DNA from 4 places in the Streptomyces sp. NPDC102274 genome. Region 3 is predicted to be linked to each of the others. Evidence: riboswitches for the same ligand, from Rfam matches in the RefSeq annotation. Region 3 holds a riboswitch; each other region holds the start of a gene.
The links. Region 3 has a riboswitch for cyclic di-AMP ahead of ACIRQP_RS36525 (transglycosylase SLT domain-containing protein). Riboswitches for the same ligand answer to the same signal wherever they lie in the genome.
Positions count from the first base shown of each region.

Region 1: it holds a riboswitch for cyclic di-AMP, as region 3 does, so the genes downstream of both, ACIRQP_RS17205 (C40 family peptidase) here and ACIRQP_RS36525 (transglycosylase SLT domain-containing protein) in region 3, are expected to answer to the same signal.
Region 2: it holds a riboswitch for cyclic di-AMP, as region 3 does, so the genes downstream of both, ACIRQP_RS38000 (M23 family metallopeptidase) here and ACIRQP_RS36525 (transglycosylase SLT domain-containing protein) in region 3, are expected to answer to the same signal.
Region 4: it holds a riboswitch for cyclic di-AMP, as region 3 does, so the genes downstream of both, ACIRQP_RS08020 (NlpC/P60 family protein) here and ACIRQP_RS36525 (transglycosylase SLT domain-containing protein) in region 3, are expected to answer to the same signal.

Region 1 is NZ_JBIWLW010000011.1:34,565-41,788, forward strand. Features, by position in the region: gene ACIRQP_RS17175 (adenosylmethionine--8-amino-7-oxononanoate transaminase) at 1-1,203, opposite strand, end outside; gene bioB (biotin synthase BioB) at 1,196-2,341, opposite strand; gene ACIRQP_RS17185 (8-amino-7-oxononanoate synthase) at 2,484-3,635, shown strand; gene ACIRQP_RS17190 (DUF397 domain-containing protein) at 3,654-3,860, opposite strand; gene ACIRQP_RS17195 (helix-turn-helix domain-containing protein) at 3,869-4,723, opposite strand; gene ACIRQP_RS17200 (ATP-binding protein) at 4,980-5,420, shown strand; gene ACIRQP_RS17205 (C40 family peptidase) at 5,578-6,051, opposite strand; cyclic di-AMP (ydaO/yuaA leader) riboswitch at 6,054-6,251, opposite strand; gene ACIRQP_RS17210 (ATP-dependent Clp protease proteolytic subunit) at 6,566-7,213, opposite strand.
Region 2 is NZ_JBIWLW010000049.1:12,502-20,125, forward strand. Features, by position in the region: gene ACIRQP_RS37960 (SDR family oxidoreductase) at 1-248, opposite strand, end outside; gene ACIRQP_RS37965 (aspartate aminotransferase family protein) at 380-1,756, shown strand; gene ACIRQP_RS37970 (hypothetical protein) at 1,878-2,090, shown strand; gene ACIRQP_RS37975 (HAD family hydrolase) at 2,271-2,954, opposite strand; gene ACIRQP_RS37980 (hypothetical protein) at 3,148-3,357, shown strand; tRNA gene ACIRQP_RS37985 (tRNA-Met) at 3,419-3,492, shown strand; gene ACIRQP_RS37990 (TipAS antibiotic-recognition domain-containing protein) at 3,631-4,377, shown strand; gene ACIRQP_RS37995 (PP2C family protein-serine/threonine phosphatase) at 4,571-5,797, shown strand; cyclic di-AMP (ydaO/yuaA leader) riboswitch at 6,134-6,287, shown strand; gene ACIRQP_RS38000 (M23 family metallopeptidase) at 6,299-7,324, shown strand; gene ACIRQP_RS38005 (aldo/keto reductase) at 7,455-7,624, shown strand, end outside.
Region 3 is NZ_JBIWLW010000043.1:13,447-21,070, forward strand. Features, by position in the region: gene ACIRQP_RS36495 (DUF5954 family protein) at 1-51, opposite strand, end outside; gene ACIRQP_RS36500 (hypothetical protein) at 187-627, opposite strand; gene ACIRQP_RS36505 (HAD family hydrolase) at 765-1,457, opposite strand; gene ACIRQP_RS36510 (ScbA/BarX family gamma-butyrolactone biosynthesis protein) at 1,685-2,605, opposite strand; gene ACIRQP_RS36515 (ScbR family autoregulator-binding transcription factor) at 2,803-3,438, shown strand; gene ACIRQP_RS36520 (hypothetical protein) at 3,638-4,240, opposite strand; gene ACIRQP_RS36525 (transglycosylase SLT domain-containing protein) at 4,512-5,345, opposite strand; cyclic di-AMP (ydaO/yuaA leader) riboswitch at 5,350-5,538, opposite strand; gene ACIRQP_RS36530 (NAD-dependent epimerase/dehydratase family protein) at 6,578-7,489, opposite strand; gene ACIRQP_RS36535 (carbohydrate ABC transporter permease) at 7,486-7,624, opposite strand, start outside.
Region 4 is NZ_JBIWLW010000004.1:307,354-314,977, reverse strand. Features, by position in the region: gene ACIRQP_RS08030 (M23 family metallopeptidase) at 1-813, shown strand, start outside; gene ACIRQP_RS08025 (ATP-dependent DNA helicase) at 849-3,413, opposite strand; cyclic di-AMP (ydaO/yuaA leader) riboswitch at 3,699-3,862, shown strand; gene ACIRQP_RS08020 (NlpC/P60 family protein) at 3,861-5,096, shown strand; gene ACIRQP_RS08015 (hypothetical protein) at 5,216-5,569, opposite strand; gene ACIRQP_RS08010 (NlpC/P60 family protein) at 5,817-6,857, shown strand; gene ACIRQP_RS08005 (hypothetical protein) at 7,031-7,408, shown strand; gene ACIRQP_RS08000 (LuxR C-terminal-related transcriptional regulator) at 7,428-7,624, opposite strand, start outside.

The sequences.
Region 1 (7,224 bases), on a different contig from region 3:
GAGATCGCGGAACGGCCGCAGCCATACGCCCTCCCGCACCGCCGCCCGCGTCGCGGCCGCCATGTCCACCGCGTGGTCCAGCTGGACGACGCCGATGGCGCCGAGCACCCGTACCTCCCGTACGCCGGGAAGGGACGCGGCCCGCGCCAGCCCCTCGCGCAGGCCCGCCTCGATCCGCTTGACCTCCCCCGCCCAGTCCTGGCCGAGCAGCAGCTCGATCGAGGCGCGGGCGACCGACGCGGCCAGGGGATTGCCCATGAACGTCGGTCCGTGCGCCAGCACCGGGACCTCGCCGCGCGAGATGCCCTCGGCCACGCGTGAGGTGCACAGCGTCGCCGCCATCGTGAGATACCCGCCGGTCAGCGCCTTGCCGACACACATCACATCGGGCGGGACGCCCCCCTGCTCGGCGGCGAACAGCGTCCCCGTACGCCCGAACCCCGTCGCGATCTCGTCGAGGATCAGCAGCACATCGTGCTCGTCGCACGCCTCCCGCAGCACCCGCAGATACGCGGGGGAGTGGAAGCGCATGCCGCCCGCGCCCTGTACCACCGGCTCGACGATGACCGCGGCCAGTTCGTCCGCGTGGCGGGCGATGAGCGCGCGCAGGCCGTCGGCGTACGGCTCCTCGTACCCGGCGGGCGGCGCGTCCGCGAAGATCTGCCGGGGCAGCACCCCCGACCAGAGGTCGTGCATCCCGCCGTCGGGGTCGCACACGGACATCGGCTGCCAGGTGTCCCCGTGGTAGCCGCCCCGCCAGGTCAGCAGCCGCCGCTTCGCCGGACGGCCCACCGAGCGCCAGTACTGGAGACACATCTTCACCGCGACCTCGACCGACACCGAGCCCGAGTCGGCGAGGAACACGTGGCGCAGCGGCTCCGGAGTGATGTCGACGAGCAGCGCCGCGAGCCGCACGGCGGGCTCATGGGTGAGCCCGCCGAACATCACATGGCTCATACGGTCCAGCTGGCCGTGCGCCGCCGCGTTGAGCACGGGGTGGTTGTAGCCATGGATCGCCGACCACCAGGACGACATGCCGTCGACCAACTCGCGCTGTCCGTGGGCGGGTTCGGCGAGCCGCAGCCGTACCCCGGACGCGGACTCCACGACCAGCGGTTCGGCACGGCCGGGCATGGGGCCGTACGGATGCCAGACATGGGCCCGGTCCAGGGCCAGCAGTTCACCGGGGGTCGTGTCAGGCATTGGGCGCCAGGTCGGTACCGGCGCCGCGACGGCGCACCGCCACCAGGTCCGTACGGGGCGCCCCGTTGTCCGTGACCGGTTCAGCCGGAGCGGACTCCCGGGATTCGTCCCCTCCACACGGACCGCACCCGTCGCGACGGTGCTCGGGCAGCGTGGTCGTGTCCGCGCCCTCCACCTCGAAGCCCGCGTCCGCGATCATCTCCAGGTCCGCCCTGCCCTCCTGGCCCTCGCTGGTGAGATAGTCCCCGAGGAAGATCGAGTTGACCAGGTGGAGCGCGAGGGGCTGCATCGAGCGCAGATGCACCTCGCGCCCGCCCGAGAGCCTGACCTCCACATCGGGGCAGACGAACCGCGTCATGGCCAGAATGCGCAGACAGCGCTGTGGGGTGAGGTTCCACTCCTTGGCGAGCGGCGTTCCCTCGAACGGGATCAGGAAGTTGACCGGCACCGAGTCCGGGTCCAGCTCGCGCAGCGAGAAGACGACATCGACCAGATCCGCGTCGCTCTCGCCCATGCCGGCGATCAGCCCCGAACACGCGGACAGCCCGGCGCTCTGCGCCCGCCGCACGGTATCCACCCGGTCCGCGTAGGTGTGGGTGGTGGTGATGTCGGCGTATGTGCCCTCGGACGTATTGAGGTTGTGGTTGTACGCGTCGGCGCCCGCGGCCCGCAGCCGCTCCGCCTGGCCGTCCGAGAGCAGCCCGAGACAGGCGCAGATCTCGACGTCCTCGTTCTGCTCCTTGATCGCCTCGATGGTCTGCGAGACCCGGTCGACATCACGGTCCGTCGGACCCCGGCCGCTGGCGACCAGACAGACCCGCTTCGCCCCGCCCGCCACTCCGGCGGCCGCCGCCTTCGACGCCTCGTCGGGCTTCAGCCAGGTGTACTTGAGGATCTCGGCCGTGGAGCCGAGCCGCTGCGAACAGTACGAGCAGTCCTCGGGGCACAGCCCGGACTTCAGGTTGACCAGATAGTTGAGCTTCACCCGCCGCCCGAACCACTGACGGCGCACCTTCCCGGCCGCGGCCACCACTTCGAGCAGATCGTCGTCGGAGGTCGCCAGCACGGCGAGCGCTTCTTCGCGGGTCGGCAGCTCGCGCCGCAGGCCCTTCTCCACCAGCGTGTTCAGCAGGTCCATGGTGCTGATCCTTGCCCACCGAGGACGTCCGAGAAAAGGAGGAACCCCACAACACCGTCGGATCGACGTGTGTGTATGACCACACCCTGACCCGGTGGCGGCCCGGATATGGTCTGTGCGCTGCCTACAAAAGGACCGGACCATGGAGCGTGACCCCTTCGACTGGACCGACGACGAGGCGCGCCGCCGCGAACGGTCGGGTCTGGTCCGTACGCTCCGGCCGCGCCCCGCCGAATCCGGGCTGCTGGACCTGGCGAGCAACGACTACCTGGGGCTCAGCCGCCACCCCGAGGTGACCGGCGCGGCGGCGGAGGCCGCACGCCGCTGGGGCGCGGGCGCCACCGGCTCCCGGTTGGTCACGGGCAGCACCGAACTGCACGCCGAACTCGAACGTGAACTGGCCGCGTTCTGCGGCTTCGAGGCCGCGCTCGTCCTCTCCTCCGGATACGCGGCCAATCTGGCCGCCCTCACCGCGCTCACGGCCAGCGACTCGCTGCTGCTGTCCGACGCGGGCAATCACGCCTCGATCGTGGACGGCTGCCGGCTCTCGCGCGCCGAGACCGTGGTCGTACCGCACACCGAGCCCGAGGCCGTACGCAAGACACTCGACGCGCACGCCGGGCGGCGCGCGCTCATGGTGAGCGACGCGGTGTTCTCCGTGGACGGTGACGCGGCGCCGCTCGGGGAACTGGCCGAGGTCTGCCGTACCCGCGGCGCGGCTCTGCTCGTCGATGACGCGCACGGACTGGGGGTGCTCGGCGCGGGGGGCCGGGGCACCCCGGACGCGGCGGGCATCGCCGGCGCGGACGGTGTGGTGGCCACCGTCACGCTCTCCAAGTCCCTGGGCAGCCAGGGCGGCGCGGTACTCGGCCCGGCACGGGTCATCGGCCATCTGGTCAACGCCGCCCGCACGTTCATCTTCGACACCGGACTGGCGCCGGCGGCCGTGGGAGGCGCGCTGGAGAGTCTGCGGCTGCTGCGCCGGGAGCCCGCCCGAGCGGAAAGGGCGCGCGAGGTGGCCCGCACGCTGCACGGACTGTTGACCGGGGCGGGCCTGACGGCCGTACGACCGGACGCCGCCGTGGTCTCCGTACGGGCGCCGTCACCCGAGGCGGCGGTCCGCTGGGCCGCGGAGTGCCGCGCGGCGGGGCTGGTGGTGGGGTGCTTCCGTCCGCCCTCGGTGCCGGACGGCGTCTCCAGGATCCGGCTCACCGCGCGTGCCGATCTGACGGATCAGCAGATCGGCACGGCGGTGGACACGATCGTCGCGCTCGCGCCGGGGGACACGAGCTGAGCCGACCGGCCCGAGCGGTCAGCGCGCCGGCGCCTCGTCGCGCAGCGCGGACACGAACGAGGTCCAGGCGCCCGCCGAGAAGAACAGATGGGGTCGGGTCACTTCCTTGGAGTCACGTACGGCCAGTCCGCCCGCGTCGCTGGGGGCGCACTCCACGCAGTTGTTCGCGCCGGTGCTGTAGCTGCTCCGATGCCATGCGGATGGCCATGTCAGGTGGGGGGTCATGATGCTCCCTAGGCGCCGTCACCGATCCCGGCGATGAGATCCAATGAATCCTCGGTCGAGAGGGCATGCGCCTGCATAGTGCCGAACGCCGCGCAGTACGCCTCAAGGTCTTCTTTCCGCTCCAGATAGAGGCTATTCGTCAAATGGTCGAGAACGACCAAATCCAGATCAGTAATGTGCGGAAACGAGAAGATAACGAAAGGGCCGGTAAGTCCTACATAGCCGCCGGCCGTGAACGGCAGCACCTGAAGACAGACATGCGGAAGACGGGCCAGCTCCGACAGCCGCAGCAGCTGCTCCCGCATCACGCCGGGCCCGCCCACCTGACGGCGCAGTACGGCCTCGTCCAGCACGGCGTGCAGCTCCAGAGGTATGCCGGTGCGCAGCACTTCCTGGCGGGCGAGCCGCACCTCGACCAGGGAATCGACCGTCGCGGAGGGCGTTCCGCCGAGCGCGGCGCGGGTCACGGCGCGGGCGTACGCGGGGGTCTGGAGCAGCCCCGGGACCACGGAAGTCTCCAGCGTGCGCGCGGTGCGGGCCTGGGACTCCAGGCTGATGAAGTCCCGGTACTGTGGCGGGATCACGCCGCCGTACGCCATCCACCACCCCTGTCCGTTGCTGGTGGTCCCGGCCAAGGCGCCCAGCAGCAGCCGTAGTTGTGGATCGGTGATGCCGAGCGCGTCGAGCAGCCCGGCCAGATCCTCGTCCTTCACCCCGCTGACGCCCGTCTCGATCCGGCTGACCTTCGACTGATGCCAGCCGAGCAGCCGCGCGGTCTGGCCGCTCGTCAGTCCCGCGCCCTGCCGCAACTTGCGCAATTCCTCACCCAGCCTGCGCCGGCGCACCTCTGGAATATGCCGCATGAATGATTCCCTCCCCGCTCTGTGTTCGTCGCCCCCTCGGGCGCCGCGGCGGAGAAGATATCTTTTCGGCGCCCAAATACGGTCTCGCGTTGCAGAGTTCACCGCTTTGAGCGACAGATATATGCAGATCTCCGTGGATCGGCCCTGGGAACGGCACGATCAGTGGCAGGCTGGCGCGAAGCACGGTCCGAGGCCGTCCGCGCAGTCATCCGCACTGTGCCGGAGCCAGGCCCGGCGGGAAAGGGACGGCGTCGCCATGGCAGACCACCAGGAAGCATCCATCACCCTGCCGAGCGATCCCGCCTCGGTCACCGCGGCGCGAAGATACGTCGTGGACCTGCTGGCCGAGTGGGGGTTGCCGGCGCGGGAGGACATGACCGAGACGGTCCGGCTGATCGTCTCGGAACTGGCCACCAACGCGGTGCAGCACACCTTGGGCCAGTCACCCACATTCACCGTGGAGATCCGGCTCGAACGCGACGAGCGGCTGCGTGTCGGAGTCACCGACAGCCATCCGCGCTGGCCGCAACGGCTGCCCGCGGCCGTGCAGCAGGACAACGGACGCGGCATGGTGATCGTCCGCTCGCTCACCGCCGAGCAGGGGGGACAGGTCGCCGTCACCCCGACCGCCGAGGGCGGCAAGACGGTCTGGATCGTCCTGCCGTGGACGGTCCCGGTACCGGCTGACGTGAGCTGACCCCAGCTGACCGGGGCCGGACCGGGGCCGTCCCCGCCGAACCGGGGCCGTCCTCGCCGGGGCGGGGACGGCCCCTCCGACGCGTCGTCAGCGTCCGTGCGGCCGGGGGCTGTGGGGGCGCCTGTGGGGGCGGGAGGGCCGGTGCGGGCGGCCGGGGTCAGTGCACCCGGCCATACCAGACGCTCCCGGACCAGATCCGCTCCAGCCGTACCAGCGCCCCGGTCTTAGGCGAGTGCCAGATCCTTCCCCTGCCGGCGTAGATCCCGACGTGATAGACGCTGCTGCCCCAGTGGAAGAACACCAGATCTCCCTTGCGTCGGTGGGAGGGGGAGACAGGGCGGGACGCGTTGTACTGCTGCTGGGCCGTACGGGGGAGTTGCTTGCCGGCCTTCTTGTACGAGTAGAGCGTCAGCCCGGAGCAGTCGAAGCGATGGGGCCCCGTGGCTCCCCACCGATACGGCGAGCCCGCCTTCGAGGCGGCGATGTTGAGGGCTTTGACCGCGCGTGTGGCGGCTTCGGCCTCGGACGTGGCGCCGGGCACGAGCATCGTGCCGCCGAGCGCGGCGAGTGTGAGGACCGAAACCGCACCGGTCCTGGACAGCAGAGAGGGGGCATTCGTCTGCGCGGTCATGTGCATCCCTTCGTCAGCCGCCTGTGAAGGATGACCTGTCGGGTTCGGGCTGGCGAAGTTGCCCGGCCGCTCTCACGGCTTCACCCCGAGGGACGACCACACCGGGCGTCGTCCCGTACTGCCTGGGTCCTCCACTCCTGCCGATCCACTCCTGTCGACCAGGCATCCGGTGCGGCGGCAGGACTCGGCGTCCGCCCGGACCGCCCCGCCGCGGTGGCGGGGGCTTGTCGTCCCAGGATCTTGACGCAGGAACAGGTGGATATCCGAGACGAAACGACTATATGTGAAGTACGTCACGACTGATACGAAAGGGTGGCAAAGGGGTGTGTCGCGCCGGGGTGTGAGCCCGATGAGGGCCGTACCCGCAAGGGAGTCCGGGGCGCTTCGCCGATCCGGTCGCTCCGCGCAACTTGGACCCCCGTAAGCGTCCTGACAGTCCATCCGCCGAACGTGCGAGCCGTTCCCGTATGGGCGGCGTCCATACGGGAACGACTCGCCGTCCCAGCACCGGTGTTCAGTGCCCGCCAAAGGCGTTGTGCGGCGTGTTGAGGGAAGCCTTGCGGTTCTGTACGACGTGATCGAGCAGCCCGTACGTCCGGGCGGCGGGCGCGTCGAAGATCGTGTCGCGCTCGATGTCCTCGGTGATCCGCTCGGTGCTCTGCCCGGTGTGACGCGCCAGCATGGAGGTGAGCAGGGACCGCAGTCGGAGCATCTCCCGGGCGTGGATCTCCAGGTCGGACGGCTGGCCCTGGAGCGGCTCCTCGATGGCGGGCTGCTGGAGGACGAGCCGCGCGCCGGGCAGCGCCAGCCGCTTGCCGGGCGCCCCGGCGGCCAGCAGTACGGCGGCGGTCGAGGCCGCCTGTCCGAGGCAGATGGTCTCCACGTCGCAGGTGACGATCTGCATCGTGTCGTAGATCGCGGACATGGCGCTGATGGAGCCGCCCGGGGAGTTGATGTAGAGCGAGATGTCCCGGTCGGGCGCGGCGTATTCGAGGTGGATGAACTGCGCGATCACATCGTTGGCCGCGGTGTCGTCGACCGGGGTGCCGAGGAAGATGATCCGCTCTTCGAGGAGCTTGGAGTACGGGTCGAGGGTGCGGGTCCCGTTGGTCGTCCGCTCGGTGAACTCGGGCAGGACGTAGCGGGCTGACGGACGGTTCATGGCATGCCTCT
Region 2 (7,624 bases), on a different contig from region 3:
CGCGTCGCCACCTCGCCGAACAGCCGTGCTACCGAGTCCCCGTCCGTGATGTCCGCCGGCACCGGTATCGCGCGCGCCACGTCCGCTCCGGCCAGCGCCGCCGTCTCCACGAGCGGGTCTTTCCGCCGCCCGGCCAGGACGACCGTCCAGCCGTCCGCCAGCAGCCCCAGCGCGCACGCGCGACCGATACCGCTGCCCGCGCCCGTGACGACCGAGATCTTTTCGGCCAATTCAGCGGATTCAGTCATGCCGGACTTCCTTTCGCCGCATTCTGGATCTCCGCAGCGAGTCTGGACACCGTCCGCGATCCCGGTCAAGGCTGCGTGAAAGCCGAAGAGTTGTTCCACGCGGGCGATGGCGCCCCGGACAGGAGTGACATATGGCCCGGCAGAATTTCTCCGGCGTACCGGCCGGAGCGGCGGCGCAGGCCGTACCGGCGCTTGGCGGAACCGCCATGAGCAGCGCCTTGTTCGAACGCGCGAAGAAGTCTCTCGCGGGCGGTATCAGTTCCTCCTCCAGGCTGACTTCCACCGGCCCGCATCCCTACCCGCTCTATATAAACGGTGGCTCCGGGGCCCGTATTCGGGATGTGGACGGAAACGAGTACATCGATTTTCTCGCCGCGTACGGAAGCGCCATTCTCGGCCATGGACACCCCGCGCTCACCGACGCCCTGACCGGAGTCCTCGCCAGCGGCCCCATGTTCGGCACCTGCAATGTGCCCGAGGTCGAACTCGCCGAGCTGATCCGCGCGATGGTCCCCTGCGCCGATCTGGTCCGGTTCGCCAACTCCGGCTCGGAGGCGGTCCAGGGGGCCGTACGAGTCGCCCGCGGTCACACCGGACTCTCCAAGGTCCTCAAGTTCGAGGGCCACTACCACGGGTGGTCGGACACCCTCGCCATCTCCAACCGGCCGCCCGAGGCGGCGGCGGGCCCGTACGCCGCCCCGCACTCCGTCCCGCACTCCCCGGGGATCCCGGAGGGTGTCACCGGCGATGTCGTCGTCTGCCCCTGGAACGACCCGGACGCCCTGCGCGCCGTACTCGACGCCCACCGCGGCCGACTCGCCGCCGTCATCTGCGAACCCATCGTCGCCAACAACGCCTGCACCATGCCCGCCCCCGGCTATCTGCGGCTGCTGCGCGACGAGTGCACGGAGCGCGGGATCATCCTGATCTTCGACGAGGTCTGCACCGGCTTCCGTACCGGTCCGGGCGGTGCGCAGGCGCTCTTCGACGTCGTCCCCGATCTGGCCGTCTACTCGAAGGCCCTGGGCGGCGGACTGCCCATCGCCGCGTTCGCCGGCCGCCACGAGGTGATGGCGGCGCTCGCCACCGGCCGGGTCAAGCACGGTGGTACGTACAACGCCTCGCCCCTCTGCGCCACGGCCGCCCTGGTCACGCTCAGCACGCTCGCCGACCCGGCCGTCATCAAGAGGATCGACGACACCGGGCAGCGGATCATGGAGGCCGTGCGCCGGGCAGCCACCGACCACCGGGTCCCGTGCGCGGTGCAAGGGGTCGGCGCGATGTTCCAGGTGGTGTTCTCGGACGACGGCGCCCCCACCCGGCACTACCGCGACACCCTCCGCCTCGACCAGCGGCGCTACGACACCTTCCGGCACGAACTGCTGCGCCGCGGGATCCACACCAACGCCCACGGACTCGCCTGCTGGTTCGTCTCGGCCGCCGTGACGGACGACGACACGGACCGGACGTGCGCCGCGATCGACGAGGTCTTCGCCCTCCTCCGCTGAGACGGGCACCTCCCTGGCACGTCCCCGGCACGACCGGGTGTGATCCAACCGACAGCCCGTGCGGAAAAGAAGCGGGTCCCAGAGGCTGCGGATGGGGCGGGATCGACGCACTCTTGGGCCTATGAGTGATGCACCGATCGTCGTCCACCGGGCGTCAGGGACAGGCGGGCGGCGGGTCACGGTCCGTGGGCGGATCATGGGGCTCGCCCACTCCGACGACCATCTGATCGAATTCCTGCGTCTGGCGGGGCTGCCGGACGCCTGGGAGCTGCTGGACGACCCGGCCTGGGTGGAGTGGCAGGGCGGCCCGGCGCATGAGTACACCGTGGTGTGAGCCGGCGTCGTGCGTGGGCGTGGGCGAGTACGTGGGTGGGCCTGGGTGAGTACGTGGGTGGGCCTGGGTGAGTACGTGGGCGAGTACGCGGACCTGTGAGCCCCGTGGACCGCGCGCCCGGCGCGCCGCCCCGCCCAGGTCCTTTCCGCCTCGTCAGCTTCGGGAGCCCTGTCAGCAGTGTCAGCCCTGTTGGTCCGCCCGTTCCGCGTAGCCGGCCCGTTCCCTCTGCTCCGCCGCGATCGAGGTCAGCTGCGTCAGGTTGTCGATACGCCAGTCCGCCGCCTCGATCACCTCCGGGTCGTCCGCCCACAGATAGCCCCACGGCCCGCGCCGCAGATGGGCGGCGCGCAGGCCTGCCTCCCGGGCGGGGAACAGGTCGTACGCGGGATGGTCGCCCACGTACACCGTCCTGTCGGGCGCCGCCCCGGACGCCTCGATGACACGCGCGAAGAACTCCGGTGACGGCTTCTCGACGCCCCACTCGCCCGAGGTGGCGATGAGATCGACGGGCAGATCGAGGCCGCGCAGTAGCTCCCCGGTCCTGACCGTCTGGTTGCCCGCGAGGACGACGCGGACGCCGAGGGACCGGAGGCTCGCCAGGGCGGGCCGTACATCGGGATAGAGATCGGACTCGTCGAGATGGTCGCCGCGGCCGGCGGCCTCCCTGGCGCGGTAGGCCTCGCCGACGTCCATGCCGGGCTTGATGAGGCGGAGGGCGTCGGCGTTGTCCCGGTTCTGGACGGTGGCGGCGCCGACGAGCGCGGAGATGGTGTGCCGGGGAATGCCCAGCCAGTCGGCCCAGGACGCCCAGTAGCGGTCGTCGCGGACGAGGGTCTCGCCGACGTCGAACACGATGGTTTCAATCACCGGTGTAAGCCTAGGTCCTGGCCGGCCGATCTTCGTGGATCAGCCCGCGGGCCACGAAGATCGACCGGCCAGGACCTGGGGCCTGCCTTCAAAGTCCCGGCTGCCCGGCGGCGGCCGGCACTACTTCGAAGACAGGCCCCAGGGGGACACGCTCTGCCGATTGTCAGTGGCTGGCCGTAGCCTTGCTCCTATGTTCGCTTCCTCGTCCACTTCTTCCCACGCTTCCGGTGACGGTGACTCGTTACGCGCCGTCAGGTCCGCCGCTGTCGTCAACGCGGAGATCCGTGCCCTGTGGGCGCGCGCCGGTGGCACGCTGCCGCCCGCCGAGCAGGAGCGCTACCAGCGGCTTCTGGTGGAGTGGGCCGCCGCCGTCCACGCGGATGTCGTCGAGGCCGCCTAGGACGTCCGTGCGCCGAGTGGTGATGATCTTGCTCCGGATGGCGTAGAGTTGCATTCAACGGCGCGGGGTGGAGCAGCTCGGTAGCTCGCTGGGCTCATAACCCAGAGGTCGCAGGTTCAAATCCTGTCCCCGCTACTGGAAGAAAACGAAGGCCCGGATTCCTGGTGAATCCGGGCCTTCGTCGTGTCCGCCCACCCGGCCGCCCGGTCCGGCTTACCCGCTCGACCTTTACGTCTTGACCTTTACGTAACGTCAAGTTCTACCGTCGAAGCCATGGAGTGGTCGATCCAGGAAATCGCGAAGAAAGCGGGCACGACGAGCCGCACGCTCAGGCACTACGGCGAGCTGGGGCTCCTTGAGCCCAGCCGTACCGGCAGCAATGGCTATCGCTACTACGGGCAGGACGCCCTGCTCCGGCTCCAGCGGATTCTGCTGCTGCGGGAACTGGGGCTCGGTCTGCCGGCGATCGCGCGGGTCCTCGACGGCCAGCAGGACACGGCCGCCGCCCTGCGCGGCCATCTGAAGCTGCTGGAGCAGGAACGCGAGCGCATCGGGCGGCTGATCGCCTCGGTGCGGACCACTCTCCACAAGACGGCGACGGGAGAGGAACTCATGGCCGAGGACGTACTCGACGGATTCGATCACACGCGGTACGAGGAGGAGGTGACCGAGCGGTGGGGCCGCGCGGCATACGAGAAGAGCGACCGCTGGTGGCGGTCGCTGAGCGAGGAGGAGCGGCGGGGGTACCTGGACCAGCACGAGGGCATCGCCCGGGACTGGGGGCGCGCGGCCGCGGCGGGGCTCGCCGCCGACAGCGACCAGGCGCAGGCGGTGGCCCGGCGTCACTGCGACTGGCTGTCTGCCACGTCCGAGCCCACCAGGTCGTATGTCATCGGGGTGTCGGCGATGTATGTCGATGACGCGCGCTTCGCCGCCACGTACGACAAGTACGGTGAAGGTACGGCTGTGCTCGTGCGGGATGCCATGAAGGTGTACGCCGAGCGCCACCTGACCGACTGATCGGGCCGTCGGCTCGCCGTTCCCCGGGAGCTTCGGCCGGCCGGCGGATCCGCCGCGGTAGTCCACTCGGCCGACGGCGAGTCGCCGCCCGGGGTGGCAGCGGCCAGCCTGGTGGAGCGCGGCACCGTCCGCAGCAGTCGGCGGACCGGGCAGGAGACCACTGGTGTGGAGACTGAGGAAGCTCGGAAAGGGCATCGGCGGCAGAGGCCGACGGGCGGCTGAGGAGGCCGGTCGCTGGGCAGGTCGTGGAACGGGTTTCTGGACGCCCGGCGACAATGTCCGCGGCGGCGGCCGGTATCCGGGCGGACGTGGCCGTACCGGACGCAGGCTGGTGCGGGTGCTGCCCGTGCTGGTGATCATTGCCGCGGTGATCTTCGACCTGGTGACCCCGACGCGCGTCACCGCGTCCCCCCTCTTCGCCGCGGCTCCGCTGATCGCCGCCCCGTTCTACCCGATGGCCGGCACCGTCATCATCGCCTTCACCTCGCTGGTCGCCGAGGTGGTGCTGCATACGCATGCGGACACCCAGTTCCAGGTGGAGTCGATCAGCGAGGTGCTGACGGTGCTGGTGGTCTCCCTGCTGGCGCTGTACATCAACGGTGTCGTACGGCGCAGCGGTGAGCGGCTGGCCTCCGCCCGCGTCATCGCCGAGACCGCCCAGCGCGCCGTGCTGCCCAGACCCGCCGAGCGGATCGGGGGGCTGCGGATCGCCGCGCGGTACGAGGCGGCGCAGGAGGGCGCGTTCATCGGCGGGGACCTCTTCGCCGTACAGGACACGCCGTACGGGGTGCGGCTGGTGGTCGGTGACGTACGGGGGAAGGGTCTTGACGCGGTCGAAGCGGTGGCGGTGGTCATCGGGTCCTTCCGGGAGGCCGCCGAGCAGGAGAGTTCGCTCGAAGCGGTCGCGCAGCGGCTGGAGCGCGCGCTCAGGCGGGAGGGGACGCGGCGGGACGGGCTCGATGTCTTCGAGGGGTTCACCACGGCCGTGCTCGCCGAGATCCCGCACGACGAGGGTGTGGTGCGGCTGGTCAACCGCGGCCACCCCGAGCCGCTGCTGATGCGCGGCGACGGCGAGGTGCGGATGCTCATCCCGAGCGACCCCGCGCTGCCGCTCGGGATGAGCGAACTGGGCTCGTGGCCGGACCGCGCGGAACAGGCCCTGTATCCGGAAGGCGCGACGCTGCTCTTCTACACGGACGGGCTCACCGAGGCGCGCGATGCCCATGGGGTCTTCTACGTCCCGCGCGAACGGCTCGACGGACGGGTTTTCCAGGGGCCCGACGAGATGCTCCAGGCGATCATCGACGACGTGCGGCGGCACACGGGCGGCGGGAGCCAGGACGACATGGCGCTGCTGGCGGTCAGCCGGCCCTCGGAGGGTGAGCCGGAGCGGCGCAGGACCATTCCCTTGGTGCCGTGAGTCGGCGGCCGGCGCCGTGAGGCGGACGCTGGTGCCGTGAGACGGCCGCGGCCGGCGCCGGAGCCGGCTCCCGCGACGGCACCGGAATCGCCCTCGCCGGAGCCCTCGCCACCGTCCGTAGTCGAGAGGTACCGCTCCGCATAACATTTGACACACCGTCAGAAATGCGAACCGCCCTGACGGGCCCTCAACTCGCCCGATTGCGTTCCTGTCTGTCCTGGTACGTCCGATGCGAAGTCGTTAACGATCACCCGGAACAGCTTGGAATAAGGCCCGGGTCTCTATTAACGTTCGATAACGCAGCGCGGTCGTCCCAGCCGTCGCAAGAGATGGCACCGTGCGCACGCGCCGAATCCCGCGAGGGAACCGGGGAACCACCAATTGGGGTGAATCGGGTGTCTTTTGTCGCCTTGTGCGGCAGGAGCGCCCGTAGGAGACCTTCCTGCTCCGAACCCGTCAGCTAACCCGGTAGGCGAGAAGGAAGGAAAGGAGCACGCCTCAGTGGCGTCCAACAAGCCTGCCCCCGAAGCCCTCTTCGAAACACGCTCCCCCGGCGACGAGCCGGACAGGGCATGGGGGGAATGGAACCCCACCGAGGAGTCCATACGGCCCGTACGCGGCAGGCACCGCGTCGCCAAGCAGCGCGGACTGGCCCGTAGCTCCACTGTCCTCGGTGTCGGCGTCATCGCCGCCGTCGGCGCGGGCGGCATCGCCACCGCGCAGGACAAGCCCGCGGTCTCCATATCCCTGCCCGACGCGATCACGGACAAGCTCCCGGACGCCAAGTCCCTGCCGGGAATGGGCTCCCTCGGGTCGGACGACTCCGAGCCCGAAACGCTCGCCGCCCCGCTCACCACCGCCGGGCTCACGGTCACGGACACCGAACAGGGCGCCACCGACGCGGGAGAGGCGCTGCGCGCCCGTATCCTCCAGCAGGCCGAGGCGCAGCAGACCGGGGCCGACGCGGCGCGGCAGGCGGCCGCGGAGTCGGCGGCGGCGAAGAAGGCCGCGGCCGAGGCCAAGAAGCAGCAGACCGAGGCCGAGAAGAAGATCGAAGAGGCGAAGAAGAAGGCCGAGGCGGAGGCCAAGGCCAAGGCGGAGAAGGAACGGCTGGCCAAGCTGGCCGCCAGCTACGCGATCCCCACCTCCTCGTACACGATCACCTCGACCTTCGGTCAGTCCGGCTCCCTGTGGTCCTCCGGCTACCACACCGGCCTGGACTTCGCCGCGCCGACGGGCACCCCGCTCAAGGCCGTGCACAGCGGCACCGTCAAGTCGGCCGGCTGGTCGGGCTCGTACGGATACCGCACGGTCCTGGAGCTCGATGACGGCACGGAGATCTGGTACGCCCACCAGTCGTCCATCAGCGTGAGCGCCGGGCAGAAGGTCACCACCGGCGAGGTCATCGGCAGGGTCGGCGCGACCGGCAATGTGACCGGCGCGCATCTGCACCTCGAAGTCCACACGGCGGGCGGCACGGGTATCGACCCGATGAGCTGGCTGCGCGGCAAGGGCCTCACCCCGTAGACCTCCCTTCCGCGGACCTTTCCTCCACAGACCTTCCCCGCGGGCATCTCCCCGCGGACGTTCCTCCATACGGCCCACATGAGGGCGCGGAGCGGAATAGGGCGGACTCCTCGGGGAGTTACAGCCGCCCGTGACCACTCTGCGCCCTCTGGGCTCCTCCGACCTGCACGTTTTCCCGCTCGCCCTCGGCGGGAATGTCTTCGGCTGGACCGCCGACGAGACGGCCTCCTTCGCCGTTCTCGACGCGTACGCCGCCGCGGGCGGGAACTTCATCGACACCGCCGACCTGTACTCCTCGTG
Region 3 (7,624 bases):
TGACACCCGGATCGTCCGGTATGCGGGCACGTTCTCACCAAGCTCAGCCATGCCCATGAGCATGCCCACAGGGCCGGGACGCACGGGGCGATTCCATGGAAAGAACCACCGACCGCGTGACACGCTGCCGTACCCGCACATATGTACGCCCATCCGGGCGGGTGCGGAGCCGAACCCGCGTACGGGTCATCGCGGCCGGCGAAGGCGCCAGGGGAGTCTGAGTCCACGGCGGGCGGCCCATCGCGGCAGCGCGGGGCCGGAGAATCGGCGGTCGTACGGGCGCGTGCCGCCGACGTCCGCGCCGACGTCGCCGTCCGGTCCGGTGCCCGTGTCCACCGGAGGGCGCAGACCATCCTTGTCGTACTGGGTGGCGGCGATCGCCGCCACGAGCTGCTCCTCGGTGAAGGTCTCGGAGCCCCGAACATGCGGGACGAAGCCCACGAGGACGCCGTCCTCCACCACCTCGGCCCGCAGCCCGAGCACCTCGTCGATGTCCCAGATCGCCTCGCCGCCCTCGGCGAGCACGACCTGCACCCCGCACTGGTAGACCCCCAGGTGCGCCAGATGGGCCATCACTCCGCGGGCCCGCAGCGACGACACGAGACGGCCGGCACGATCCTCATCCATCCGATGGCCATCTCCCTGTGCGGCAGCTTCTGGACGGATATGTCCTCTGGCACTCATGGTAGGCCGTTTTCCGGGGAGGGCGACTTCCCGTTCGATCCGGCCCCGCCGGGCCGCTTGGCTACCGACGGGGCCGACGGTCAGCGCGAGTACTGCGGCGGTACGCGCCCGGAGGCCCAGCCGGAGACCTCCGGCTCGTCCAGCGAGCGGACCCAGAGGTCCACCAGCGCGACGGTCCGCGCGTCGGGCCAGGGGCCGACTCCCATGATGCGCATACCGGCCTGGTCCGCGGCCTGGATACCGCAGTGGGAGTCCTCGATGGCCAGGGTGTCGGCCGGGGCGGCGCCGCAGAGCCTGGCCGCGGTGAGATAGACGTCCGGATGCGGCTTGGGCCGCATCTCGTGCTCGGGCACCACGATGTGCCCGAAGAGGTCGAGCAGGCCCGCGGTGTCGAGGCAGGACTCGACGACCTCCCGCGGGCAGTTGCTGGCGACGGCGAGCGGAGCGAACTGCGCTGCCGTTTCCACGAGTTGACGTGCGCCGGGCATGGTCATGGGGTTGTCGGCGACCAGGGCGCGGAAATGCGTGAGAAGCCGGTCGGTCATCTCCTCGCCAAGGTCCGAGCGTCCCGCCTCGTCCGCCATCAGGCGTCCGCATTCGCTGTAGTGGAGCCCTTTGGCCCGCTCCGCGAAGCCGGGAGCAGGGGTGAATCCGTACTCGCGCAACGCCAGAATGCGCGCGTCCTGCCAGTGGCATTCGGTGTCCATGAGAGTGCCGTCGCAGTCGAAGACGATGGCTGAGGGAGTCCAGGAAAGGATGCGTTGAGCTGTCATCCGCGTGCTTCCGTTCAGGAGTGCCCTAAAAGCGGCAGCGCTGGCCGCCGCAACGGTGCGAAGCACCGCGGGCGTGTTGGTCACCCGTCGTCGGGCGGGTGCGATCCCAGGCGGGCGCTGCCTTATGGAGAAGGCCAGTTCCGGCGACCGCCAGGAACATAACGATCGCTACGCTAGAGAGAACTACTCTCAGCAGTCAAGTGATTGCATTTAGTGTCTAAATCTGTTTATTGGTAGCCGAGGACCCCAAAGGCCTTCTGCTCGCCGTCCTGGAGAAAGCGGAAGACGCAGGTCGCGTGGTGCGGCACGCACAGAACGCGGGCGGGCGGGGTGTATTCGATGAAGCGCGCCGTCTTCAGCCGACCGGCGGTAGGCCGCAGCAGTCTTCCGCCGCTTTCGAGGGCCGCCGCCTGCCGGGCCGCCTCCAGTACGACCATGCCCGGGACGTGATCCGTCGCGTGGTCGAAGAAGAAGGGATGCCTCATATCCACCGGGTCCACCAGCAGGGCCGCCCCCTCGATCCCGATCACGACATCATGCGCGCCGGTCACCCCCAGCAGCCCGGCATCGGGGCGGACCCGGCCGTTCGCGCACGCGACGGACGGAGCGGCGGCCCCCGCGCGGCCCGCCCGTACGGTGCCGTACTGCTCGGGTTCGAGGAACCGCGCACCGCCGCCGGCCAGCGCGAAGACCGCTCCGTCGGCCAGATAGGAGACCTGGAGACGCAGCCCGGTCGCGGAACCGTCCGGTGCGTGGCGCACCTGGGCGACCTGTACCCGGCAGGTGACGCCGGTGGCGCCGGAGAGCGCCCGCGGCTCGGACGCGGGGTCGAGGTCGAAGAACAGATCGGTGATGATCAGACTCGCGGCCGGCGAGACCCCGAAATACCGAAGCGGAATGTAGATCCCGAGCTGGCGCAGTGTCTCGACGATCATCAACGGGCTGTGCAGATCGGCGCCGTCGCGCGGAAACGTCGGATGGGAACGGGGCCAGGAGGCGGCGGCTTCGAAATCGCCGCTTTCGGTCTGACGTACGTCGGTGAGCAGGACCTCCGCCACGGAAGCGCGATGCACCATCTCGCGGTCGACGGTGCGCGACCAGGACAGCGCCCGGACCTCCCGGACGATGTCACCAACCGATGTATTCATGCGATAAGAACATCGCAATTCTCCGATACGCGCACCCCAGCCCGCCCCCGCCACACGCCGTCACGCCCCGGACGAAAAGCCGCTACATTGCGTGCTGTCATTTAACGGAACGGGAATCCGGGGTACACGTGCAGGTTCGGGCGGAGCAGGTTCGGGCGAAAGCGACGCGCAGGTTTCTCCTGGAGGCCGCGGCACATTTGTTCGATGAGCGCGGCTATGCCGGTACCAGCATCAGCGATATCAGCGCGCGGTCCGGCCGTACCAGCGGGGCCATCTACTTCCACTACGCCAGCAAGGAGAATCTGGCCCTGGCCATTGTGGAGGAGCATTTCGCGACCTGGCCGGAGCTGATCGGCCGTTACAAGGCGGCCGACCGCCCGGCGCTCGAAAGGCTGGTCGCCCTGAGTTTCGATGTGGCCAGGGCTTTCCGTGACGATGTCGTCATCCGCGCCGGATCCCGGCTGTGGGCGGAACGCGCGGCCATCGACGTCACGTTGCCCCGGCCCTTCGTCGGCTGGCTGGAGACGGTCACCGCGCTGCTCGAAGAGGCCCGCGCCGAGGGAGCGCTCGCCGAGGGCGTGTGTCCCGAAGTGGCCGCGCATGGACTGGTCTGCGCCTTCTTCGGGCTGCATACGGTCTCCGACGCCCTGGAGGGACGGCGGCAGATCGAGGAGGGGCTGTCGGATCTCTGGCTGCTGCTCCTGGCCGCGCTTCAGACGGACCCCGACCCGGCGCTGCTGCTCGCGCGGGTACATGAGCGGGAGCGCCAGGAGGGAGCGACGGACGACCGCCGGGCGCGGTTCGCGGGCCGGGTGCTCACGAAGAGCGGCTGACCGCGCGGCCACCGATCGGGGCCAGGTCGCGCCCGGCGGCGTACGCGCGCTCAACCAGCGCCCCTGCCCGGCGAGTTGGGACGTCATGACTGCGGGCAGGGGATATGACGAGGCGGACCGGACGCGCTTCCCACACTGGACACGCGTCCCGCGCCGGACGCGTCCCGCACTGGACGCGCCTTCCGCGGGTGACGGCCGCTCAGTTCTCCTCGAAGTAGGCGTCCAGGACGGCGTCGAGTCCTTCCGTCCATTCCTTGAGCCGGTTCCTGGTGTCGGCCTCGACCTCGGCGTCGAACCAGCGTCGCTCCGACATGTGCACCGTCACCGTGAACCGACGCCCGAACCGCGGTGTCTTGATCTCGACCGCGCCGATCTCGTTCCACCAGAAGTCGGCCTCCTGGTCGTCAAGACGGAACCGGACGCCCTCGCTGTCCGCGGTGATCGAGCCGCGGCGGTCGACGGCCTCGAAGACGGGGCCGTCCTTGACGGGGGCGTCCTTGGCAGGGGTGTCCTCGGCGGAGGAGTCGTCCTGTGAGGGGGCGTTCCCCTCCGAGGAGGCCTCCTTCGCCGCTTCGGCCTTACCGGTGGTGCTGTCCGCGTCGAGGGCGGGCTCATCGGGAACGTCCTCCGGGAGGGCGTCCGAGGGGGCGCCGCCTTCGGGCGCGCGCTCCTCGGACTCCGCCTGCTCCGGGTCCGTCTCCGCTGTCCCGGCGGGGCGGGGGACCATGAGGCCGGGAACGTACGCCGGGTCTTTCCCCACGGCACGCTCGGGCCAGATATTCGAGTCTATGCGCTGCTCCACGTCCGGAAGTATGGACGAGAATCCTGTGCGAGCACAGTCCGGCTCGCGTCCGGCCGCCGACGCGCGGCATCTGGCCGCTCGTACATGGCCGGGTATGTCGGATCGACGCTGGTCATCGTGACGGCGCCGATCTGGACGGCGCGGAAGGCGAGGTGTGGGTTTTCCCGGGGCCGGCGGCCTGGGAACGCGAGAACGCGGGAACAGCAGGAACGCGGCAGGCCGGACAAGCCCTCAGGGCTGTCCGGCCTGCCGCGCAGGGTGTGAGGGCCTGTCAGTAGGGGCCGTTCACGTTGTCGATCGAGCCGTACCGGTCGGCCGCGTAGTTGCTCGCGGCGGTGATGTTGGCGACCGGGTCGTAGCTGTCCGTCGACGTACCGGGCACGTGGTAGGCCTGGAACGTGGGGTCGATGACCTGCAACAGCCCCTTGGACGGGGTGCCGGCGGCGGCGTTGGAGTCCCAGTTGTTGATGGCCGACGGGTTGCCCGAGGACTCGCGCATGATGTTGCGGTAGATGCCGTCGTAGGAGCCCGGGATGCCCTGCGCCGCCATGACGTCCAGCGACTCCCGGATCCAGCCGTCCAGGTTGTCGGAGTACGTCTTCGCGGACGCCTCGACGGCGGCGCCCGTATCGGCCGAGGCGCCCTGATCGGCCGAGGCACTCTGGTCGGCCGTGGCGCTCTGGTCGGCCGTGGCGCTCTGGTCGGCGGTGGAGTCGGCCGGGGCCTGCGACGCGGACTCCGACGCGGACTCCGTGCCGAGCGTCAGCGTGAGACCGGGTTGGATCAGCGACGGGTTGCCGCCGATGGCACTGCGGTTGTCCTCGTAGAGCTTCTGCCAGCCACCGCTGAGCCCGTACGCGTCCGCGATCTTGGACAGCGAGTCCCCCCAGACCACGGAGTAGGTCGCCGGGGTGTCCTGGTGCACGGCGGCGGTCGGAGCCAGGTCCACCTTGGCGGTGGCGGCGGTGTGCTCCGCCGGGGCCGCTTCCGCGGTGGTCGCGGCCAGCAGGGGGAAGGCGAGTGCGGCACCGCCCGTGCCCGCGGTGACGAGGCCTCTGGCGAGGGGACTGTTCTTGGGACGGCGGTGCTTAGCCTTTGAGGCCATGACGAATTCCTCTCCTCCGCCTGCGAGGTGAGCTGTCGGGTTCGGACTGGAGATGCCCGGCCGCACGGTGAATGCGGCTTCACCCCAAGCCGGTCCGGAGTACGGATCGGCGACTTACCTGGGTCCCCCGCTCCTGCCGTACGTGGGTGGGTGTCGGTTTCCGGACGGCGGCAGGATTCGGCGTTCCATCCGGAGTGACGAGAACGTAAGCGAGGACATCGGGATGAAACAAGACCCGAATTCACAACGGAATCCAATTCGCGAATCCGGCCCGGAAAGGATCTCGTTAACCACCCGCTACCGGGGCGCTCAACTCGCCTTCCCTGCGGACGAAATGGGCGAGGAGGCCGACCACTGCGACCCGGCACTTACGTGACACACATCACGCCCATGACGGAAATGCGCAGCTCACAAGGGTCCCGAGAGAGTGGAAAGTCGCCTGAACGCTACAGAAATGGACTTCAGGGAGAACAGCGATAAATCGCCCATAAAGGCACTATGCGCCACACTCGATCCAGCTCCCGCACTCCGATCTATGACCGGGAATGCACGCGCCCCACAGGGCACCTCATCGCACATGATCACGCATTCCGCCGGCCGCCTCGGACGGGCCCTGACGGACCCCGGGCGAGCCACTTATCGTGGCCAATTGAACGCTCGACGCCATTGAATTGGCGGAGCTGTACGCGTTCCTGACCCCCTATCGAGTCCGAACAACGACGGGCCACGTTCCAGTTCCGCGGCAACATTTCACCGAGGAGCTGATCGAATTCAACGATCACCCTTTCACCAAAAGGCAGTTCACGGCCGAAAGGGGAGCGCGGCCCACTCCCACGCTCCCCTTTCGGCCGCCTGTGCGTACAGCGCGCATGCGGTGCTCCACGCTCAACTCGGAGAGCCGGCACACCGGTTCGTCGCTGTCGCCGTCGCCGGGCGATAGCCGGGAAGGCGATAGCCGGGAAGGCGATCGGACCGAGAACGGGCGGAGCGCGGACGCTCCGGCTCGGTGACAGCGGCGGGCCCCGTCGGTCGAGGGCCATGCCAGATTTGCCCGCCATTCCCCTTTCGTGGGTAAAGGTGACATCCAACGTGACCTGGCTCCCGACCGACCGCTTCACGGCCGGCATCGATCCGCCCACGCCTCCGCCCACGCCCCGGCCCACGGCCGCGCCCGTCAGCCCAGGCTGACGGGTCGTTGGCCGATGCCTGGGCTGACGGGCGGGACGCGAGGCTCAGTCCGCTTCCGTGATGTCCTCCCGCCCCGCCGCCGTGAAGCCGAGGAGCGCGCGGCTGCGGGTGGTGTCGAACAGCGAGGCGTGTCCGTCGAGCGCGCCCCGGATCTCGCTGGTGGGGTGGTGCGTCTCCAGCAGTTCGCGGGTGGGCTCCAGGGCGGCGCTGTCGGGCGCGGCCACGTTGACGACATGGTGGCCCGTGAGGTCGGCCGTCAGGGCGGCCCGTACAGCTCGGGCGGCGTCCGGGGTGTGCAGCCAGCCCCACAGTTCACGGCGGTTGGACGCGGGGTCGCCGTGCACCTCGGCCAGCCGTTCCCGCAGCCGGTCGCCCGCCCCGACGAACGGGAACCGCAGCATGACGGTGACCGTGCCGTAGCGCCGTGTCGTGAACTCCGCGGCCTTCTCCGACATGACCTTGGACAGACCGTAGGAGTCGACGGTGAGGTCCGGGTGGTCCTCGTCGACGGGGACGTACACCGGGTGCAGGTCCCGGTCGGCCCACGCGATGCCGACGGCCGCCGCGCTGGAGGCGCCGACCACGCGAGGCACCCCGAGCCGGCCCGCCTCCTGGAACACCAGATAGGCGGCGAGCACGTTGGCGCGCAGTGTCTCTTCCTCCGACACGATGCCGGGCGCCGGGTACGCCGCGAGATGTACGACCCCGGCGAACGCACCCTCCTCCCCCGCCGCCTCCCGGGCGGCGGCGAAGCTCTCCGTGACGGTCTTCGCCTCGCTGAGGTCGCCGGTGACGAACCGGACACAGCCGTCCTCGCCGTCGCCCCGCTCCAGGTCGGCGCCCACGACGCGGAAGCCCGCGCCGATGAGGTCGGCGACAACGGCGCGGCCGATCCCGCCGGCCGCCCCGGTCACCAGTACCGTCCGGCCGCTCCTGTGTACCGTCCGCCCGCTCATCCCTTGACCGCTCCCATCAGTCCGTTGACGAAGTAACGCTGGGCGCACAGGAACAGGACGATCACCGGGACCACCATGATCAGAGCCGCCGCCATCAGCGAGTTGTACTGCACGACGCTCTGCGACTGCATCGCC
Region 4 (7,624 bases), on a different contig from region 3:
ACGACTCCCACGGTGAACCTCCCGCCCCGCGGCGAACGCAGGACCGGCGGCAGCCCGAACGGCGGCCGGGGCCGCCGCCGCACCCCCGCCAAGCGCTCCGCGCTCCTCACGGTCGCCGTCCCCTCCGCGTGTGTGATGGGCGTCGCGGGTGTCGCCGCCGCCTCCGTCAGTGGCCTCGGCGCCGGCGAGGAGGCCCAGGCCGACAAGACCACGACCGCCTCGGCCGCCGATCCCGGCTCCGTGAAGCCCGTGGCCGCGAACAACAAGCTGGACACCCAGCTCGCCGCGCTCAACGCCGACGCCCGTGACTTCGGTGACCGGGCCAGCCGTACGCAGGAGCGCATCGACCTCCAGGCGCGGCAGGAAGCGGAGAAGAAGAGGCGTGACGCGGAGGCGGCCCGCAAGGAGGCCGAGCGCCCCAAGTTCGTCCTCCCCGTCTCGCAGCACGGGCTCAGCGCGCGATACGGCCAGGCCGGCGTCAACTGGATGTCCATCCACACCGGGATCGACTTCCCCGTGTCGTACGGCACGCCGGTGATGGCCGCGACCGACGGCACCGTACGCACGCAGTACAACAGCGCCTACGGCAACATGGCGATCGTGACCGCGCCCGACGGCACCGAGACCTGGTACTGCCATCTCAGCACCACGAAGATCCGCTCCGGTTCGGTCAAGGCCGGTGACGTGATCGCGTACTCGGGGAATTCGGGCAACTCCACCGGACCGCACCTGCACTTCGAGGTACGGCCCGGCGGCGGCGCCGCGATCGACCCGCTGGCCTGGCTCCGCAGCCACGGCGTCGACCCGACGTAACGGGCGCCCCGCCGGGGCCCGTTACGTCGTCGTACTCACAGCTTCTCGACCGGCGCGTACCGCAGCAGCAGCCGCTTGGGCTTCGTGTCCCCGAAGTCGACCGTCGCCTGCGTGTCCGCGCCCGTGCCCGTCACCGCCATGACCGTGCCGAGGCCGAACTGGTCGTGCGTGACGCGGTCCCCGACCGCCAGCGCGATCACCGGCTTGTCGGTGGTGCGCCGCGTGGCGAAGCCCGAGGGTCCGCCGCCCGCCCTCGACCGCGAGGCGGCCGACAAGGACGACGACAGCGAGGACGCGATCCCGGACGTGGGCCCCGCCGGGATCTGCGCACCGGTCCGCTTCCACTCCAGGTGCTGTCCCGGGATCTCCTCCAGGAACCTCGACGGCGGGTTGTACGAGGGCTGGCCCCACGCGCTCCGCATCGACGACCGGGTCAGATAGAGGCGCTCGCGGGCGCGCGTGATGCCGACGTACGCCAGCCGCCGTTCCTCCTCCAGCTCCTTCGTCTGGCCGAGGGCGCGCATGTGCGGGAAGACGCCGTCCTCCATGCCCGACAGGAACACGACGGGGAATTCGAGGCCCTTGGCGGTGTGCAGCGTCATCAGCGTGATGACACCGGAGCCGTCCTCGTCCTCGTCGGGGATCTGGTCGGAGTCGGCGACGAGCGCCACTTTCTCCAGGAATTCGGCGAGCGTACCGGTCGTGGCGGCCGTACCAGTCGTGGCGGCCGTACCGGCAGTGGTCGCCGCGTCCGTCGTACCGGTGGCGTCGGCAGCATCCGCGCCGTCGCCCGCCGCCTCCGCGGCGGCCGCCTGGCCGCGCTCCTGCTCGAACTCCAGTGCCACCGCGGCCAGTTCCTGGAGGTTCTCGATACGCGTCTCGTCCTGCGGGTCGGTCGATGCCTGCAACTCCGCCAGATAGCCCGTCCGTTCGAGCACGGCCTCCAGGACCGTCGCGGGCCCGGCGCCGGACTCGACGACCGTGCGCAACTCCTCCATCAGCGCGTTGAACCGCTTGACGGCGTTGGCCGAGCGGGCGGCCATTCCATACGCCTCGTCCACGCGCCGCAGCGCCTGCGGGAAGGTGATCCGCTCGCGCAGCGCGAGCGCGTCGATCATCGCCTCCGCGCGGTCCCCGATGCCGCGCTTGGGCACATTGAGGATGCGGCGCAGCGGAACGTTGTCCTCCGGGTTGGCCAGAACGCGCAGATAGGCCAGCACGTCGCGGACCTCCTTGCGCTCGTAGAAGCGCACTCCGCCGACGACCTTGTAGGGCAGGCCGACCCGGATGAAGATCTCCTCGAAGACACGGGACTGCGCGTTCGTACGGTAGAAGACCGCGACATCGCCCGCCTTGGCCTCGCCCGCGTCCGTCAGCCGGTCGATCTCGTCGGCGACGAACTGCGCCTCGTCGTGCTCCGTGTCCGCGACGTAGCCGGTGATCTGGGCGCCCGCGCCGGCCTTCGTCCACAGATTCTTCGGCCGACGGCTCTCGTTCCGCTCGATGACCGCGTTGGCGGCGCTGAGGATCGTCTGCGTGGAGCGGTAGTTCTGCTCCAGCAAAATAGTCGTCGCGTCCGGGTAGTCCTCCTCGAACTGGAGGATGTTACGGATCGTGGCGCCCCGGAAGGCGTAGATCGACTGGTCGGCGTCACCGACGACACACAGCTCGGCCGGGTCGTGCCCCTCTCCGGAGGGGCCCACCAGCTCGCGTACGAGCGTGTACTGGGCGTGGTTGGTGTCCTGGTACTCATCCACCAGGACGTGCCGGAAGCGCCGCCGGTAGTGCTCGGCGACATCGGGGAACGCCTGGAGCAGATGGACGGTGGTCATGATGATGTCGTCGAAGTCCAGCGCGTTGGCCTCGCGCAGCCGCGCCTGGTACATCCGGTACGCCTCGGCGAGCATCTTCTCGAAGCCGTCGGTGGCCTGGTCGGCGAAGGTCTCCTCGTCGATCAGCTCGTTCTTCAGATTCGAGATCTTGGCGCTGAAGGACTTGGGCGGGTAACGCTTGGGGTCGAGGTCCAGATCGCGGCAGACCAGGGCCATCAGACGCTTCGAGTCGGCGGCGTCGTAGATGGAGAACGAGGAGGTGAACCCGAGCCTCTTCGACTCGCGCCGCAGGATCCGTACGCAGGCGCTGTGGAACGTCATGACCCACATGGCGTTGGCGCGCGGGCCGACGAGCTGGCCGACACGCTCCTTCATCTCGCCCGCGGCCTTGTTGGTGAACGTGATCGCCAGTATCTGACCTGGATGGACGCCGCGCGTTCCCAGCAGATGCGCGATCCGGTGGGTCAGCACCCGGGTCTTGCCCGACCCGGCCCCGGCCACGATGAGCAGGGGCGAGCCGGTGTGCACGACGGCCGCGCGCTGCTCCTCGTTCAGCCCTTCGAGCAGCGCGGCGGGGTCCACGACCGTGCGCGGGGCGCCGTCGCGGTGGTACTGGTCCCGCGCCGGGGGCGTGTCGTAGGCACCCTGGAAGAGGTCGTCGGGCACCTGCTCCGGTGCGTGCTCGGCGTCGTCCTCGGGCGGCGGGGGATGCTCGTCGCCGGAGGGCTGGAGGTCCGCCAGGAAACTGTCGTCAAAGAGGCTGCTCATCGCTGTCCGAGTCTAGGCCGCCGCACTGACAGACCGCGCCCGCCTTCGGAATTCCCCGGCCGCATCCCCGGCCGCATCCCCGGCCACCGTCACCATCACCACCGGCGGCACCATGGTCACCCACCGTGATGAACGGGCGCCAGCGGCGCGTTCCGCACATCGCACGCGCAAATGGTCACGAAAATGTATCGGGCATATCGGCCATCGACCTTCACACCAGCACCACACCTTGGCTAGCGTGCTCGATCAGGCAGCCCGTACCCCCAACGGCGACCCACGCCAAGCGGGCGGCCCACGCCGAATTCGGGCTTTCCGGAAGGAAGTTCGAAACCGGGGACCCACACTGCACAACCGGGGTGAATCGGGCCTTTCGCTCAAGGCCCGTAGGGCAGCCTTCCGTTCCGCCCGAACCCGACAGCTAACCCGGTAGGCGGTCCACGGAAGGAGATGCCGACCTTGGCGTCGCATCGCAAGCCGCGCAGCCTCAGCGGAGTACGTACCGCCTCTCCCGCCGTCGGGATCACGACGGCCGCGCTCGCCTCGGTCACGTTGCTCACGGCGCAGAGCGCGAGCGCCGCGCCCGTCGAGCCGAAGCCGTCCATGGAGGAGGTACAGAAGAAGGTCGACGATCTGTACCGCCAGGCCGGCGGTGAGACGCAGAAGTACAACAGGGCGAAAGAGGCCACGCAGAAGCAGAAGCGCGCGGTCGACCGGGTGCTCGACGAGGTCGCCAAGCGCGCGGACAAGCTGAACGAGGCCCGGCGTACGCTCGGCTCGTTCGCGGCCGCGCAGTACCGGGAAGGCGCGGTCACCTCGACCGCCGCCCTGCTGTTCGCGGACAGCCCGCAGTCGTTCTTCGAGCAGAAGCAGGTGACGGACCGGCTGACGGAGCGTCAGCGCGGGGTCCTCGCCGACTACCAGACGCAGCAGGCCGACGCCGCGAAGAAGCGGCAGCAGGCGTCCAAGGACCTGGAGTCTCTCACCGCGTCGCAGACCGCGCTGCGCACCAGCAAGCAGAACGTGCAGCAGAAACTCGGCGCGGCGCGTGCGCTGCTGTCGAAGCTGACCACGGAGGAGAAGGCGCGGCTGGCCGCGCTGGAGCGCAAGAAGGAAGAGGAGGCCCGCCGCAAGGCGGAGGCACAGGCGAAACAGGAGGCCCGCGCGAAGGCCGAGGCCGAGCGCAAGCGCAAGGAGCAGCAGGCTCAGGCCCCCTCGACCGGTACGGGCACCGGCTCAGGCTCCGATACGGGCACAGGCACGGGCTCAGGTGATACCGGCACAGGAACAGGTACCGGCACGAGCGGCGGCACCGGCGCCTCGGACGGCAGCTACGCCACCAAGGCCGCCAAGGTCCTCTCCTTCGCCCGCGCCCAGATAGGCAAGCCGTACGTCTGGGGCGCCACAGGACCCAGCTCGTACGACTGCTCGGGCCTGACCCAGGCGGCCTGGAAGGAGGCGGGAGTGGAGCTGCCGCGCACCACCTGGGACCAGGTGAAGGCCGGTACGCGCGTCGCGACCGAGGATCTGCTCCCCGGTGACCTGGTCTTCTTCTACGACGACATCAGCCATGTCGGGATCTACATCGGCGACGGCATGATGATCCACGCCCCCAAGCCGGGCGCGAACGTCCGCGAGGAGTCGATCTACTACATGCCGATCTACGGAAGCGTCCGCCCCGCCTGACGGGCAGCGTGCCGCACGCGGGAGACGGCCCCCGGCCCCCGAACCGCAGACCGGGAGCGGGGGCCCGGACCGAGGACCGGGAGCAGGGGCGGACCCGAGGACCGGGCCCCGGGGCCGTGTCAGGTCCAGAGCGTGGCGATGAAGATGTTGGCCACCGTCAGCCCGCCCACCATGCCGAACAGCTGCTTCGGGGCGGTCTCGTCGTCACGCTTCACGTACACCACGGCCAGGATCACGACCAGCACCGCGAGCTTGATGCCGATCTTGATGTTGTTCACCGTCTGGTCGTCGGCCTGGTTGAGGCCCACCAGGGCGACCCCCGTGACGAGCATCGTCAGCGCGCCGTGCAGCATCGCCTTGTTGAAGCGGGCCGTCCCCGTGCTCATCGACTTCATCTGGGTGAGAAAGCCGCCGAGCAGCGAGGCTATGCCGATGATGTGAAGCGCGACGAAGACATTGATGAGTACGTCCATGCCCGGAGCCTATCGAGGGCCATATCACCACCGGCGGCGAGGTGGGGCTCGGTTCCGATATCGGTCGGGTCCGGACGAAAAGGGGTTCCGAGGCCACGATCATGCCGGTCACAAGACGGTCCTGTTCTGCCACCTCTCGCCAATACCGGCCTTGCCGAGGCCGGACTGTGACCTTGCGCCTTAGCGTCCTTCTCCTGGCGACCGGCCATGACCCACCGTGACCGACTAGGGAAGAGGATCCACCCCCGTGGCAGCGCACCGAAAGCCCAGACAGCGCACGCTCACCGGCCCCGCCGGCCGTACCGCCGCCACCCTCGCACTCGCCGGGGCCGCGACAGCCACCGCCTTCGACGGCCCCGCACACGCCGAGCCCCGGCTCACCCCGGCCCAGGTCAAGGCCAAGGTGGACGCGTTGTACGAGCAGGCCGAGACCGCCACCGAGCAGTACAACGGGACGAAGGTGAAGGCGGACAAGGCGCGTACCGCGCTCACACATCTGCGGGACGAGGCCACGCGCAGGACGGAACGGCTCAATAGCTCGCGCAACGCGCTCGGTTCGATCGCCTCCGCGCAGTACCGGGCCGGCGGCCTCGACCCCGCCGTACAGCTCGCGCTCAGTTCCTCGCCGGAGGAGTACCTGGAAGGGGCCTCGCTCGCCGAACGGGCCGGTTCCCGGCAGGCCGCCAGGATCGCCGCGATCCGCAAGGAACTCGCCCGCATCGCCGAACTGCGCACCCGGGCCGACGGCCGGCTCACGGAGCTGAGGGCCTCCCAGTCCGAGCTGGCCCGGCACAAGTCCGCCGTCCAGGAGAAGATCGGCTCCGCCGAGCGGCTGCTCGACCGCCTCACCGCGCCGCAGCGCGCCCAGTACGACCAGCGGGGCGGCCAGGACCAGCCGGGCGCCACGTCCATGGCACCCGGCGCGGTGCGGGCGCCGAACGCCCGTGCCGCCGCGGCCGTCGCCTACGCCTACGGGGCGATCGGGAAGCCGTACGTCTGGGGCGCGACCGGGCCCGGTGCCTTCGACTGCTCCGGGCTCACCCAGGCCGCCTGGCGCTCCGCGGGCGTCTCCCTCCCCCGTACCACCTACACCCAGATCAACAGGGGACAGCGGGTCTCACGCGACGCTCTCGCCCCTGGCGACCTGGTGTTCTTCTTCTCCGGCATCAGCCATGTCGGGATCTATGTCGGCGGCGGGCAGATGATCCACGCCCCCCGGCCGGGCTCGGCGGTCCGGCTGGCGCCGCTCGACCAGATGCCGTTCGCCGGCGCCAGTCGGCCCGTGTGAGGACAGTCCCGCCCGCCGCAAGGACAGTCCCGCCCGCCGTAGGGAGGACGGTCCTGCCCGCGTAACGACAGTCCCGCAACTCCGGCGTCGCCGAACGGCCCACACCAGCGTGCCGGTTACCCCTTCCCGGGTCACGATGGGCGCAGCATCCCGTCTGCCCTGAAGGGGGAGCCGTGAGACGAGCCACCGCCGTCAGAGGAACGGTTCTCGCCGTCGGCGCACTTTTCGTCCTGGCGCCTGTCGGCCTCACTCCGCGGGGGTGCGGCGATCTTTCCGGCGGCCGGCTCTGTATCGAGGGCCCGGTGGGCGGCGCGGGACCGTTCACCGTGCGCTACGACCAGTACCACGGCCACCGCAGTGTCGCCGTACGCCTCGGTTACCAGCGCAAGGACGACCGCATCACCGCGTTTCCCGGCTGGCTCGGCACCCAGCAGACCTGGCACGGCCGCGCCGAGCGGACCGGCAGGCTCGACACCGCGCCGGGCGAGTGCATCCGCGGCGTGATGGAGTACCGGGACCGGACGTACGTCACCGAGTGGCACTGCTCGTAGAGCGGACGGGCGCGCGGTCTCAGACGAGCCTGCGCGCCGTCGCCCAGCGCGTCAGCTCATGCCGGTTGGAGAGCTGGAGCTTCCGCAGCACCGCCGAGACATGGGATTCCACGGTCTTCACCGAGATGAAGAGCTGCTTGGCGATCTCCTTGTACGCGTACCCGCGTGCGATCAGCCGCAGCACCTCGCGCTCGCGCTGCGTCAGCCGGTCCATGT